DNA from 2 places in the Sporosarcina trichiuri genome. Region 1 is predicted to be linked to the other one. Evidence: riboswitches for the same ligand, from Rfam matches in the RefSeq annotation. Region 1 holds a riboswitch; the other holds the start of a gene.
What was found. Region 1 has a riboswitch for lysine ahead of dapA (4-hydroxy-tetrahydrodipicolinate synthase). Riboswitches for the same ligand answer to the same signal wherever they lie in the genome.
Positions count from the first base shown of each region.

Region 1 (7,591 bases):
ACGACGGACTCCGCTGTCCGGATGACACACATCCCGACAGGTGCGATTGTCACGTGCCAGACCGAACGTTCGCAGATCAAAAACCGGGAGCGTGCACTCAACTTGCTGAAGGCGAAGATCTACCAGATCCGGCTCGAGGAAGAGGAAGCACGGCTGCTTGAAATCCGGGGGGACCAGAAAGAGATCGGCTGGGGAAGCCAGATCCGTTCCTACGTCTTCCACCCGTATTCCATGGTAAAAGACCACCGGACGAACGAAGAGACCGGGAACACAGGAGCCGTCATGGATGGGGAGATCGATCCGTTCATCAACGCCTACTTGCGTTCGCGTATTTCATAAGAAGCACCGGAAGACCGTTCAGCCGCATATCGTGCTGCTGAACGGTTTTTCAATACATAGGCACAGGGGGGATGGGGATGTTTTTCCGGAAAAAGAAGAAGGCGGAACGCGAGCTGTTCGATGTCAGCATCTTCGCTTCCGGCACTGCCGGCGAAGACACGTTCATGAGGTGGACGGATGAACTGATGGACACGGCCGGCAATGTCCTGTCCGCCGACTGGATACACAGTGAGGAAGCGGATCGCGACGAAATCGACGGCATCTGCTCGCAATTCCCTTCCGTGGATCCGGCACAGCCGTTCTTCGTCATCAGTCCTGCGGAAAGCGGCGGGGATGACGTACTGCTCGCCACGAACGATATGCGTGACGCGCAGGCGTTCTTCCGCGCTGCAGAAGACCGGGAGGCAGGGCGCCGCCCGTTTGACGTATAACAAAAAACCGCACGGCATCCGGAGCAGAGGTTCCGGTGCCGTGCGGTTTTTGTTGGCCTGAAAGACTGTTCAGCCGGCATCCTGTCCTGCATGCAGTTCCAGGATGCGCACCATGACATCGATGCCATTCATCATCGATTCATGGTCGAATGTCATATCGGGATGATGGAGCCCGGGGGACAGACCGCAGCCGAGACCGATCATCGTCGCCTTCAGATGCGGCCGCTTGATGGTATAGAAGTGGAAGTCATCCCCGCCGGGCGTGATGACCGGGGGAACCGTGTTCTCCTCGCCGAGCACGTCGGTGATCGCCTGCCGTGCAGTCTCCTGTGCTTCGGGGTGCACACGTGCGGCGGCCACATAGGTGTCTTCCGTGATAGTGATTTCGCTGCCGAACAGGTTTCTCGCGCTGTCCAGGACATCGCGGACCCGTTCCATCAGTTCATCCATCACTTCGTTGTCCTGTGCGCGGACGTCGATCGCAAGCGATGCGCTGCCCGGGATGATGTTCGTGCTCCGTCCGCCCGCTTGGAACCGTGTCACTTTCACGGAGTGGGCGACATTCGGGTTCACATGGATGGAATGCAGCGCATTGACGATGAACGTGCCGATCTCGATGGAATTCCGGTTCAGGTGCGGCCGGGCGCCGTGTGCATCATCGCCGCGGATCTCCAGTTCGATCGTTCCGTTCGCACCATGCACGATGGCTGGAGCCGCTTTGCCGTTATCCGTCTCCTGGAAGGGGCGCAGGTGGATGCCGTAGTAAAAATCGACATCTTCGATCGCTCCTTTCTCCACCATCTTGAGCGCACCTGTCCCGACTTCCTCCGCCGGCTGGAAGATGAAACGGATGCCGAGGTGCTTGAGCAGTTCGTCCCGGTCTTTCACGCGCTCCAGCACGCCGAGCACCATCGTCATGTGTGCATCATGCCCGCACGAATGGTTCGCCTGCAGGCTGCCGTCGACTTCCTGCCATAATGCATCCATGTCGGCGCGCAGTGCAATTACCGGCACATCGCCGGAGAAATTGCCGATATCACCGAAGACACCTGTGCAGTCATCGAACGACGTCACGCGGCAGCCGGCGTCTTCCAGCCGCTTTTTCACATAAGCGGTCGTCTGCTCTTCCTCCCAGCTCAATTCAGGGTTGTTATGCAGATGCTCGAATGTCTCCATCACTTGCTTTTTCGTCAATTGTGCCATATCGGTTGCCTCCTATGCGTCCGTAAATGATGGGACTGCTGTAAATTGTAAAGACTCCATAAGATTCCGTCAAATCATGGCGTATGGATTGACTGCCCGGTACGTCTGGCGGGCAGGCTGTGTGCGTACATCAGGCACCAACAGAAAAGCCGGACCGCTGCGATGCGGTCCGGCTTGCGTGTTCAGGCGGTTGCTTTGCAGTTCAAGTCATCGAGGACATTTGCGAGCGACTGCTGCTGCCTGTCCGTCAGCGGCACCATCGGGAGACGGACCGTGCCGGCGGGCAGTCCCTGCAGATTCAAAGCCGCTTTGACGGGTGAAGGGTTCGGTGCTTTGAACAGTTCCTTCATGAGAGGCAGGAGGCTGCGGTGGAGCGAAGCGGCCTCCTCGAAACGCCCGCTTTCAGCCGTATGCATCATCGCTTTCATCTCCGGTCCGATGAGGTGAGCCGCGACGGAGACGACGCCTGCGCCGCCGATCGTCAATGCCGGCAGTGTCAGCGCATCATCCCCGCTGTAGACAGCGAAACCGGCAGGCGTCTGTTCGATGATCGATGCCATTGTCTCCAGGCTGCCGCCCGCTTCCTTGATGGCTGTGATATTCGGGATTTCCGCAAGTTTCACGATCGTTTCGATTTCCAGATTGACGGTGCTCCGGCCAGGGATGTTGTACAGCATGACAGGCAGCGAAGTCGACTCCGCAATCGCCTTGAAATGGGCATACATCCCTTCCTGGCAAGGTTTGTTGTAATAGGGGACGACGAGCATGACGCCGTCAGCGCCCGCTTCCTCAGCTGCGCGGGTCAGTTCGATCGACTCCCGGGTGCTGTTCGTGCCGGTGCCTGCAATGACAGGGATCCGTCCGCCTGCACACCGGACCGTATGGCGGAAGAGAGCTGCTTTCTCCGAAGCGGTCAATGTCGGGGATTCGCCGGTCGTCCCGGCGACAACGAGGGCGTCCGTCCCTGTTGCGATCAAGTGCTCGATCAGTTCCTCCGCGGCTGTGAAATCGATGTCTTCCTGTGCATTGAATGGGGTCACCATCGCGGTGATCAGCTGTCCAAAATTCATCTGTTCTCCATCTCCTTTTGGTTGGTTTCCAAAAAATAGAGGTGGAAGGCAGTGTCTCCTGAAACGCAAAAAGCAGCAGCGAAGGATGCGCTGCTGCTGAAGAATCGACGATCTATTCCTCTGCATCAGATAGCCCTCCATATAGTCGCCTATATGACAGTCCTGCACTTGTTCAGTCCAGAACCAGCGTGGGGACGTTTGAGCATCCTCCCGCTTCGGCAAATTCCCCTTTCCGCGGCCGTCTCCGGAGCTCAATCTCCTCGGACTGCGTACTGATGGTTTTTGCGCCTCTATCCTTACTTCGAACGTTGCGAAATAAGTTTTTGTTCAATTACACGTTAGCTTACCGTGTTTCCCGCGGCATTGCAAGCGAAAATTGAAAATATTCCGAGCTTTGCTGTGCTGCTCTTAATCGGCTGTTTACCCGTCCTGCATAGTTTGAAACCTTGAAATCCACCAGAACTGCAGCTGGACAGCCCTCCATAAAATTCTTCCTGGCAAGAGGTTTGATTTCCGGAGAAAAGAGAATAGTACATAGAAGGAGTACGGCAGGTCAGGCCCAAACGTCATGAGTTTGTCACACGGCGGCGTGAAGGACATGCGGATTTTGGTATACTGAGGGAGCACGTACTTATTTTATCTGAAGGAGGAAATCAGTATGAAAACGAAAAGCAAATTCGCAGCGGCAATCTTTGGTGCTGCACTCGTACTCGGCGCATGCGGAGGCGGGGATGACAGCGCGTCCGGCGACAAGGAAGCAGGCGGCAGCGACGTAGATCCGGACAAGGTGTACCAGGCCAACTGTGCGACTTGCCACGGCGGCAACCTGGAAGGCATGAACGGACCGGAACTGGCACACATCGGCGGCGAGCTTTCTGAAGACGAAATCCACGATATCATCGAGAACGGTAAATCCGGCGGCATGCCTGGAGGCCTCATCAAAGGGGAAGAGCTCGATGCAGTCGCAAAATGGCTTTCCGAGAAGAAATAAGACATCCTGAATAAGGAATCATCCGGCAGAGGCACTTCGGTGTCTCTGCTTTTTTGCTGTTCGGCAGTCCCAGCCAGACACCCATAAACAGGATGCCAGATTACAAGATTGTTGAAAAGGTGTGAACAGTCCTGTCGAATTGAAATACTACTGTAATACTATGGAGGTTTATATCTGCTATAATGAAAAAGCTGGCGAAAAAGTAATTGAATCAGGTGGTTACAGAATGATCAAAATGAAAAACGTGTACAAAAAGTACTCGAACGGCGTCGTAGCCGCAAATGGCATCACGATCGACATCGACCGCGGTGAATTCGTCTACGTAGTCGGCCCGAGCGGTGCAGGGAAATCGACGTTCATCAAAATGATGTATCGCGAGGAAGCCCCGACCAGCGGGCAGATTTTCATCGATGGAACAGACCTTGGTTCGTTGAAAAGCAAACAGATCCCTTTTTTGCGCAGACAGATCGGGGTTGTCTTCCAGGATTTCAAGCTCCTGCCGAAATTGAATGTCTATGAAAATGTGGCATTCGCCCTGGAAGTCATCGAAGAGACACCGACGGAAATCCGTAAGAAAGTGACAGATGTTTTAGCGCTTGTCGGCCTGTCGCAAAAAGCGAGAATGTTTCCTAACGAGCTATCCGGCGGAGAACAGCAGCGTGTTTCGATCGCGCGTTCCATTGTCAATGAACCGAAGCTGGTCATTGCGGATGAGCCAACAGGAAATTTGGATCCGGATACGTCGTTAGGGATCATGAACATCTTCGAGAAAATCAACAACAGAGGAACTACCATTGTCATGGCAACCCATAACAAAGATATCGTCAATTCGATCCGGCACCGTGTCCTGCTCGTCGAGGGCGGCATGATCACACGGGATGAATATGAAGGAGAATACAGTTATGAAGGGTAGAACGCTTGCCCGTCACTTCCGCGAGAGTTTCAAGAGTCTCGGCCGGAATGGCTGGATGACATTCGCCTCCATCAGCGCCGTGGCTGTCACGCTTCTTCTTGTCGGCAGTTTCATCGCTATGATGATGAACCTGAACAAGATGGCGGACAACATTGAAAACGACGTGGAAATCAAAGTGGTTGCGGATGCAGCGGCAAGTGACGAGGCAATACAAGAGTTACAGAAGAAAGTGGAATCGCTCGGCGGCGTGGCGAGTGTGGAATATGCGTCGAGAGAGCAGGAACTGGACAAGGTCATCAAGCAGTACGGGAAAGAACTCGCTCTCTACAAGCAAAGCAACCCGCTCGGCGATGCATTGTACGTGAAAGCTGCGGATCCGCACAACACCGCAAAAATCGCCAAAGAGATCGATACATACGAATACACTGCCGAAGTGGTCTACGGAGCCGGGAAAGTCGAAAAACTGTTCAATGTCGTCAAAGTCAGCCGCAATGTCGGCCTGATCCTCATTGTCGCATTGCTGTTCACGGCGATGTTCCTCATCTCCAACACGATCCGCCTGACAATCATTGCACGCGGACGTGAGATCGAAATCATGAAGCTGGTCGGTGCGACGAACAGCTTCGTCCGCATTCCGTTCATCTTGGAAGGGGTCTGGCTCGGTATCCTCGGGTCCATCATCCCGATCACGGCGATCTCGATCGCCTATCAGCAAATATACGCCTACTGGCAGCCGAAGCTGGTCAACGAAATGTTCCAGGTGCTCGATCCTGTGCCGTTCATCATCCAGGTCGACGGACTGCTGCTGTTCATGGGCGTCTTCATCGGCGTATGGGGCAGCCTCATGTCCGTACGCAAATTCCTGAAAGCCTGACTAGCCGAATCGTTTGAAAGGGGAACTGGGACTTTGAAAAAGAATAAAAGTTTACTGCTGTCGACCATGGGGGTCCTGCTCTTATCGTCCACTGTCGGTGCAACAGCAGTATCAGCAGATTCACTCAAAGATATGCAGAACGAACAGAAACTGCTGCAGCAGAAACAGAACGAACTGAACAAAGGCATCAAGGACAAGTCTGATAAAATCAACGAAAAGAAAACAAAGAAACAGACGATCCTCGACCAGATCTCGAAACTCAACGGTGAAATCGATACTAATAATGAGAAGATCCGCGACGTGAAAGAAAAGATCGCGGATACAACCAAAGAGATTGCGCAGCTGCGCATCTCCATCAAGACACTTGAGCAGCGCATCAAAGAGCGTGATGAAGTGCTGCGCGAACGTGTGAAAACGATGCAGGTGAAAGGCGGGGACGTCAGCTACCTGGACGTGCTCCTCGGGGCGACCAGCTTTTCAGACTTCATCGACCGTTTCTCAGCAGTCTCTACACTGATGGACGCAGACCGGAAGATCATGAAGCAGCAGGAAGACGACATGAACCAGCTTGAAGAAGAAAAAGCGCTTGTCGAAAAGAAGCTTGCTGAACAGGAAGACCGGAAAGCGAAACTGACTGACTTGAAGAAGAAACTGGAAGGCCAGAAAGTCGAAAAGGACAAGCTCGTCGATCAGCTGGAAGCGGAAGAAGCAAAGCTGTCGAACGAAAAAGCCCACTTGGAAAGTGAAGCTGACGAAGCACATGATATGTCAGCGGACCTTGAAAAGAAGATTGTTGCAGAACAAGAGCGCCTTGCTGAAGTCGCCCGCCAGGCTGAGCTGAAGCGTAAACGCGAAGCGGAACTCCGCCGCCAGCAGGAGGCTGCCGCGGCGAAACGGCGTGCGGAACAGGCTGCCAGCTCGTCACATTCGTCAGCTTCATCCAGCAGCAGTTCTTCGAATGCATCATCAAGCTATGAGCCGTCGGTTGCGGCACCGCCAGTTTCAAGCGGAGCATGGACTGCACCAGCACACGGCCGTCTGACGTCGTCATTCGGATGGCGCGTGCACCCGATTTTCCATACGAAGAAGCAGCACCGCGGCCAGGACATTTCAGTACCGGTCGGAACAACAGTCAGCGCAGCTGCTGAAGGTGTCGTTTCCCATGCAGGACCGATGGGCGGTTTCGGTAATCTCGTCATGATCACCCACTCCATTGACGGTCAGATCTATACGTCCGTCTATGCCCACCTGTCCAGTATCGGTGTCAGCACCGGTCAGCATGTCGGCAAAGGCGAACCGATCGCAAAGTCCGGAAACACCGGCAATTCGACAGGGCCTCACCTGCACTTCGAAATCCACGTCGGAAACTTCTCGGCGACAGGTCCAAGTGCTGTGAACCCGCTCCGTTATGTATCGTTCTGATACCCGGTTCATTACTCTATAACAGTAGTATTTCCGGCTCAGCTCCATCCTAAACATTGCGGCGCAAGTCGGTATGATAAAAAGGTTCGCTCTCGGGCGGGCCTTTTTCTTTGCACCGAAGCCCCCTCGTTGGTGTTGACGAAGGAAATAAGATACCATATGAGGTATCAATGACTGAGGGGATTGCCATGCCAGTTACGGAATACTATCTACTATGGAAGGTGACCGTTCCGTCCTCATGGGTGGCGGCGGTCTTCGGGCTGGCTGCCGGCTGGCTGATGGTGCGCCGCCGATTCGGGAAGCAGGCAGCAGACATGGTGGGTGATGCGATCTTCACCGTGCTGCTCA
Region 1 is NZ_CP129119.1:1,560,482-1,568,072, reverse strand. Features, by position in the region: one part of gene prfB (peptide chain release factor 2) at 1-339, shown strand, start outside; gene QWT68_RS08265 (hypothetical protein) at 417-770, shown strand; gene QWT68_RS08260 (M20 peptidase aminoacylase family protein) at 840-1,973, opposite strand; gene dapA (4-hydroxy-tetrahydrodipicolinate synthase) at 2,156-3,043, opposite strand; lysine riboswitch at 3,166-3,344, opposite strand; gene cccB (cytochrome c551) at 3,702-4,034, shown strand; gene ftsE (cell division ATP-binding protein FtsE) at 4,261-4,947, shown strand; gene ftsX (permease-like cell division protein FtsX) at 4,937-5,821, shown strand; gene QWT68_RS08235 (murein hydrolase activator EnvC family protein) at 5,855-7,243, shown strand; gene QWT68_RS08230 (hypothetical protein) at 7,414-7,591, shown strand, end outside.

Region 2 (7,591 bases), 1.2 Mb from region 1:
GCCGGACAAATCACGGACAGGGCAGCTGCCGTCATACCGGCTGAACAGCTGGATGCTCCGCCGGCAGCGGAGCGGGCGTTCGGACTTTTCCTGCAGGCGGGTGAGGAACTGCTTGATGAAACTGTGTTCAAGTCCCCGTGTCCGCTCAGCCAGAATCTGTCGGGTCCGAGCGGCCTGTCGGATTTCTTCGGAAGGGCGCTGCTGGCGTATACAGGTGCGGACTGCGCACTATTCAATGCCGGTCTGTTTCTCGGGAGCCTGCCGGAAGGGGATGTGACGCTGCGCGATCTGCACCGCGTTCTGCCGCATCCCATCAATGCCTGTGTCATGACGGTGACCGGCCGGGCACTGCTCGAGTATTGGATCATTTCGGATGATCCTTCATGGATCCGTACGGAAGTGAGAGGGCTCGGCTTCCGGGGCACGATGATGGGGGCCATGATCCAGACCCGGCTTTCAATGGAAGACGGCCTGCTGTACATAGGGAGCGAGCGTGTCCGGATGGATGGGACCTATAAGCTGGCCACCCTGGACATGTTCACATTCGGCTTCTTCTACCCGGACATGAAGTCCGAAAAGATCGATTATCTCGTCCCTGAACTGATCCGGGATATCGCCGGCTGGTATGGCAGGCAGCTTGGAAACTGACATAGGCAGCACCCCCCTTTCATAGGATATGAAAAGGAGGTGCTGCCTTTTTGAGATTCCATACGCAAGTTCCGAAGCGGAAGAAATCGAAAGGCAGATGGCTCAAAATCCTCCTGCCGTCGTTAGTGGTGGCGATCGTCTTCAGTTTCTATTATCTGAATGCCAAACTGACACCCGTCTACATGAAATATGCTGAGGTGCAGACACGTAAAATAGCGGCGCACGTCATCAGCCAGGCGATCCAATCCAGGTCGGACAGTGTCCTGGATGTCAATGATGTGCTCATCAATATCCCGAACGATTCAAAAGAGACCGTGACGATGAAAGTCGATGCCGAGACGATCAGTCAGATCATGGCGGAGATCCATGAGCTTGTGGAGGAGCATCTGGACCGGGCGGAATCCGGAGATCTGGCAATGCTGCCGGACGGGGAAGGGATCGACTTTGACACTGAGGAAATGGAGAAACACGGCGGGGTCGTCTTTTTCGTGCCGATCGGGCAGGTGGCGGGCATTCCGCTGCTCGGTAATCTTGGCCCGAAAATACCGATCCGTTTCCATATCATCGGTGATGTCCATGGCAATATCGATACGAAAATCACGGAATACGGCATTAACAACGTGTATATGGAAGTGAACATAATCCTGGAAGTCAATGTTGAAATCATCATCCCGGTGGCGACAAAACAGAGTACTGTCGAGCATTCCTTCCCAGTGGCGATCGGCATCATCCAGGGAGTCGTACCTCAAATCTACACGAAGGGGGGACAGAGTCCGGCTAATATCGAAGTGCCGATGGGCGACACGAATGCTCCGTAAGCTCCCTTGCATGTCCCTTCACTATCTGGTATGCTGAAAAGGTAATATCATATTCGATAGGGTAGAGGCTGCATTGCTTATGAGTATCACATGCGAGAGTGACGTTGAAGACCATGTGAAAAAGGAAGTTTTGCCGAAGCCGTATGGAGGTCATCTCCATTGCGGTTGGGGTCATTTCGAACAGGAATGGCACTGTCATGGACGTTATATTGTCCGTGATGAGCTACAATCGTCAGTTGGATAACGAACGTGATTATCAAACAAACGACATGTAGACAGCCGGTGCCCGGTACACTTTCACAAGTGAGCGGGTGCCGGCTTTTTGTTTTCCCGCATACCCGAAAACAAAGGAGGAAATTGGAATGATCGGTACTTGGCTTTCGATTCTGCCGCCCGTAATTGCGATTGTCATGGTGTTGACAACGAAGCGGGTCCTGCTGTCACTGAGCGCAGGAATTTTGTCGGCTGCGCTGCTCGTCGCATCGTTCGCACCGGGGGAAACGGCTATGCAGCTCGGAAAAGCACTGGCTGTCTCCTTCTGGGACGATGGCGCACTTAATACGTACAATATTTACATCATGGTGTTCATCCTCTTTCTCGGCGTCATCACCGCGCTCGTCAGCCTGTCAGGCGGCAGCCGGGCATTTGCCGAATGGGCTGTGAAACGCATCCGGACGCGGCGGAGTGCGAAACTGCTGACAGTCGCTGTCGGGATCGCCATCTTCGTGGATGACTACTTCAACGCACTGGCAGTCGGGCAGATTGCACGGCCGATCACCGACCGCCATCAGATTTCACGCGCAAAACTCGCATACTTCATCGACTCGACATCCGCCCCGGTCTGCGTCATTTCCCCGGTTTCGAGCTGGGGGGCATTCCTGATCGGACAGCTGACGCTGATCCTGGCGACAACTACAGCAGTGAACTATTCACCGCTTGGGGCCTTCCTGCTGATGGCCCCTATGAACTTCTATGCTCTCGCTACACTCGCCATGGTCTTCTTCTTCGCCTGGACGAATGTCGATTTCTTCACCATGAAGAAACACGAAAGACGGGCAGAGGAAACAGGCCAGCTGTTCGATCCTGAAAAAGAGATACCGGGACAGTTGAAAGACGAGTTTCCCGAGCATGCCCACGGTCATGTGCGCGATCTAGTCGCCCCGATTGTCACACTGGTGGCCGTCACTCTGACAGCGATGATCGTGACGGGATTCCGGATCGGCGGGGAACTCAACCTCTGGACGATTTTCGAAAATACGGATGTACCTCTGTCACTGGTCTTCGGCGGTGCTGCCGGCATACTTGCAGCGATCATCCTGTACGCCGCACAGTTCAAGGTGAATGAGACCGCTTCCGCCGGCCTGATCGGCAGAGCGTTCGTCAGCGGTGTGAAAGCGATGCTGCCGGCTGTGCTGATCCTGATCCTGGCCTGGTCGCTGACGCATCTCATCGACCTCCTGGAGACTGGGCTGTTCCTGTCCGAAGCCGTCTCGAAGTCGAATATTCCCGTCGGCTTCCTGCCGGTCGTATTGTTTGTCCTGGCCGGCCTGATGGCATTCTCGACAGGCACGTCGTGGGGGTCGTTCGGAATCCTGCTGCCGATAGCAGGGACGATCATGGTGAATGCTGCACCTGAGCTGCTTCTGCCGGCGCTGTCTGCAGTGCTTGCGGGCGCAGTGTTCGGTGACCATTGTTCGCCGATCTCCGATACGACGATCCTGTCGTCCACAGGGGCTGGCAGCAACCATATCGACCATGTTGCCACACAGCTGCCGTATGCACTTGTCGCAGCGGGGATTGCAACAGGAGGGTATATCGTGCTCGGTCTGACCGGTTCGATCTGGATAGGCCTCATCGCTGTCGTGATCATCCTTGCAGTCCTGTTCACTTTCTGGACGATGCGGTCCCGTCAGAATGCAGTGGCTCCTGCAGCTGAATAATAGGTGAAAGGTATTCTTCCATAGTTGTGGGGGATACCTTTTTTCTTGTTTCCCTGGAATTCATCAACTAGTTATTTAGAAATAGTTCCCATTATCCAGAGGACAGGAATGACGGGATAATGCTGATTTATCAATCTTGTAATAAGATTATGAAAATTTGTATAGACTGAATTAGAAGTTTGTTCTAGAATAGGGTTACAGACAGAAACGGCCGGCAGACAATCTGCTGATCCGCCTTGTGTTTTGCTTTCTGTCCAAATTTCAGAATAGTTAAAAATAAGGGGGAAGAGAAATGAAATTCAAAAGAGCATGGAGTTTACTGGCAGCAATGACGCTTGGCGTCGGTCTCCTGGCCGGCTGTTCAGACGGAGACGGAGATAAGGGCAGCGCTTCCGGTTCGAAAGACGGCGGCGACATCAAGGTAGGTGTGAACCTGGAATTGTCGGGAGCGGTCGCCTCGTATGGGACATCCGAAGCGGACGGCATCCAGCTGGCGGTCGATGAAATCAACGACGACGGCGGAATCGACGGCCAAAAGATCAAGCTCGTCAAAATCGATAACAAGTCCGATGCTGCGGAAGCAACGAACGCAGCTATCAAACTGACAACACAGGAAAACGTATCCGTCATCATCGGGGCTGCAACGAGCGGTGCGACAGTCGCACAGGCACAGATCGCCAATGACAATAAGACACCGCTCATCAGTCCGTCCGGCACAAGCCCGACCGTCACGGTCAATGAAAAGGGCGACGTGAACGAATATGTTTTCCGGACATCGTTCATCGATCCTTTCCAGGGGACTGTCGCAGCGAACTTCGCATATAACGACTTAGGCGTGAAGAATGTCGCCATCTATGCGGACAACTCGAGCGACTATTCGAAAGGCCTGGCCGCTTCATTCAAAGAGGACTTTGAGAAGGCTGGCGGGAAAGTGATCGCGGAAGAGTCCTATGTAGCGAAAGACTCGGACTTCCGTTCGACACTGACACGTATCAAATCCGCGAACCCTGAATTCATCTTCATCCCGGGCTATTACGAAGAAGTCGGACTGATCGTCAAGCAGGCGCGTGAAATGGGCATCGACGTTCCGCTCATGGGCGCCGATGGCTGGGATTCTCCGACACTGCTGGATCTGGCAGGCGCGGATGCGCTCAACAATACATTCACGACGAACCACTACTCAGCTGATGACCCGGATGGAGCCGTAAAAGCATTCAACGATAAGTTCAATGAGAAATACGGCAAGTCCCCGGATGCCTTCAATGCGCTCGGCTATGATACGGTGTACCTGCTGAAAGATGCAATTGAGCGGGCAGGCAGCGCAGATTCCACGAAAATCAAAGAGGCACTCGAAAAGACGGACGGACTGGATCTCGTAACCGGTACGTATTCCGTCGATGAAAATCACCATCCTGTCAAATCGGCCACCATCCTTGAATACAAAGATGGCGAGCAAGTGTTCAATACGAAGGTGAATCCGTAATATCAGGGGGGCGGGGGAACTCCCTCCCCCTTCTTTTTTTGGATGGAAGTCAGATGAGAAATAAGGAGTGAGACTTCATGGAATGGCTGCAGCAGCTCATCAACGGCATTTCGTTAGGCAGTATCTATGCGCTTATTGCGCTCGGCTATACGATGGTGTACGGCATTATCAAGCTGATCAACTTCGCGCACGGCGAAGTGTTCATGATCGGCGCATTCATCGGTTACATTTCTATTACCGGATGGGGCCTGAGCTTCTTTCCGGCACTGCTCCTGTCGATGGCGATCTGTGCGGTGATTGGCGTCATCATAGAACGTGTCGCGTATAAGCGTCTGCGAAACGCAACACGGATTGCGGCGCTCATCACGGCGATCGGCGTGTCCCTGCTCATTCAGAACGGAGTGATCTACATCCGGGGCGCACAGCCTGCTGCATACCCGGAAGTGTTCGCGAATAAGACATTCAATTTGTTCGGCGCACAGATCAGTACACAGGCGATCCTGATTCTGTCAGTCTCTGTTGTCCTGATGATCATCTTGCAGTTCGTTGTACATAAGACCAAGATCGGGAAAGCGATGCGCGCTGTCTCCTACGATGCGGAAGCTGCAAAACTGATGGGCATCAACGTGGATAACACGATTTCCGCAACGTTTGCGATCGGATCGGCGCTTGCCGGCGCGGCAGGTGTCATCTTCGGAATCTATTACACGAAGATCGATCCGCTGATGGGTGTTATCCCGGGTTTGAAGGCGTTTGTCGCTGCGGTGCTCGGAGGGATCGGCATCATCCCGGGTGCTGTCGCAGGCGGACTTGTCCTCGGTGTCGTGGAAACGGTTGTCAGCGCGCTCGGGTTCTCCCTGTGGCGCGATGCGGCGGCCTTCATCATCCTGATTCTGATCCTGATCTTCAAGCCTTCCGGCATCTTCGGCAAACACACAAGAGAGAAAGTGTAGGTGAAAGGAAATGATGAAAAAATCTAAGCAGTTCTGGGTGTTTGCCGGACTGGCGATCGTCTTCTATGCGGCTGTCCAGTTTGCGATCAGCGGAGGCTTCCTGAATAATTTCTACTCCAATACACTTATCTTCATGGGAATAAATATCATGCTTGCGGTCAGCCTGCACCTCGTCATCGGTATCACCGGACAGTTTTCCCTCGGCCATGCGGGATTCCTGGCGGTCGGCGCGTACGTCGCCGCGATCATGACGATGAAACTCGACCTGCCGTTCGTCGCTGCCATCCTGATCGGCGGCATCGCCGCAGCGCTTGCCGGGCTCGTCGTCGGGATTCCGAGTCTGCGTCTGCGCGGAGACTATCTGGCCATCGCCACGCTCGGGTTCGCGGAGATCATCCGGATCGTGTTCCTCAACATCGATTACGTCGGCGGCGCGGCCGGAATGCAGGTCACCCACCTGACGACGTGGACCTATACATTCATCTGCCTCTTCGTGACGATCCTCGTCATCGTGAACTTCACAAATTCCAGGCATGGGCGGGCCTGCATCGCAGTAAGGGAAAATGAAATCGCCGCTGACGCGATGGGCATCAACACGACGTACTACAAGGTACTCGCATTTGCAATCGGCTCGTTCTTTGCAGGCGTGGCAGGTGCGCTCTATGCGCATAACTTCTATATTATCCAGCCAGCGAACTTCGGGTTCCTGAAATCGATCGATATTCTGATCTATGTCGTGCTGGGCGGTCTTGGCAGTCTGTCAGGGGCGATCGTGGCAACTATCCTGCTGACGGTCGTCTCGACATTCCTGCAGGATTTCCCGGAAACCCGGATGATCCTTTACAGTCTCGTTCTGATCATCGTCATGCTCTACCGGCCGAAAGGGCTGATGGGCAAGCTGGAATTCACCGATTACTTGAAGATGTGGATGCGGCCGAAGGGAGGACGACAGCATGAGCAGTGACATCTTACTGGATGTCCAGAATACCGGCATCCAATTCGGCGGCTTGAAAGCTGTTTCCGGATTCGATATGAAAATCCATAAAGGGGAACTGGTCGGTCTGATCGGTCCGAACGGGGCCGGCAAGACGACGAGTTTCAACTTGCTGACGGGCGTTTATGTACCGACTGAAGGGGAAATCTTTTTCGACGGGAAGAAGATCAACGGCCTGCCGCCGTTCAAAGTGACGCGACTCGGCATGAGCCGGACGTTCCAGAATATCCGGCTGTTCGACGAACTGTCCGTCCTGAATAACGTGAAAGTGGCCTACCATTCGCTGGCCAAGGATTCCGTACTCAGTTCCATGCTCCGGCTGCCGCCTTATTTCAAAAGTGAACTTGAGATGGAAGAGAAGGCGATGGAGTTCCTGAAGATTTTCGAACTCGACCAGTACAAGGACGAAAAGGCGATGAACCTGCCGTACGGGAAACAGCGCCGTCTGGAGATCGCACGGGCATTGGCGGCCAATCCGAAGCTGCTGCTGCTCGACGAACCGGCTGCGGGCATGAACCCATTCGAAACGAAGGAACTGATGGATCTGATTGCGTTCATCCGGAAGGAATTCGGGCTGACCATCCTGCTGATCGAGCATGACATGAACCTGGTCATGGGCATCTGTGAACGGATCTATGTACTGGACCACGGTGTGCTGCTCGCGGAAGGGACGCCTGCTGAGATCCGCAACAATCCGAAAGTCATCGAAGCGTATTTGGGGGAGGAAGTCGTATGAGCATGCTGAGCATCCAGGA
Region 2 is NZ_CP129119.1:327,823-335,413, forward strand. Features, by position in the region: gene QWT68_RS01870 (bifunctional metallophosphatase/5'-nucleotidase) at 1-648, shown strand, start outside; gene yunB (sporulation protein YunB) at 699-1,466, shown strand; lysine riboswitch at 1,521-1,700, shown strand; gene QWT68_RS01880 (Na+/H+ antiporter NhaC family protein) at 1,829-3,406, shown strand; gene QWT68_RS01885 (ABC transporter substrate-binding protein) at 3,699-4,889, shown strand; gene QWT68_RS01890 (branched-chain amino acid ABC transporter permease) at 4,967-5,842, shown strand; gene QWT68_RS01895 (branched-chain amino acid ABC transporter permease) at 5,856-6,806, shown strand; gene QWT68_RS01900 (ABC transporter ATP-binding protein) at 6,796-7,572, shown strand; gene QWT68_RS01905 (ABC transporter ATP-binding protein) at 7,575-7,591, shown strand, end outside.
Region 2: linked by a shared signal. The riboswitch ahead of QWT68_RS01880 (Na+/H+ antiporter NhaC family protein) and the one ahead of dapA (4-hydroxy-tetrahydrodipicolinate synthase) in region 1 are both predicted to bind lysine.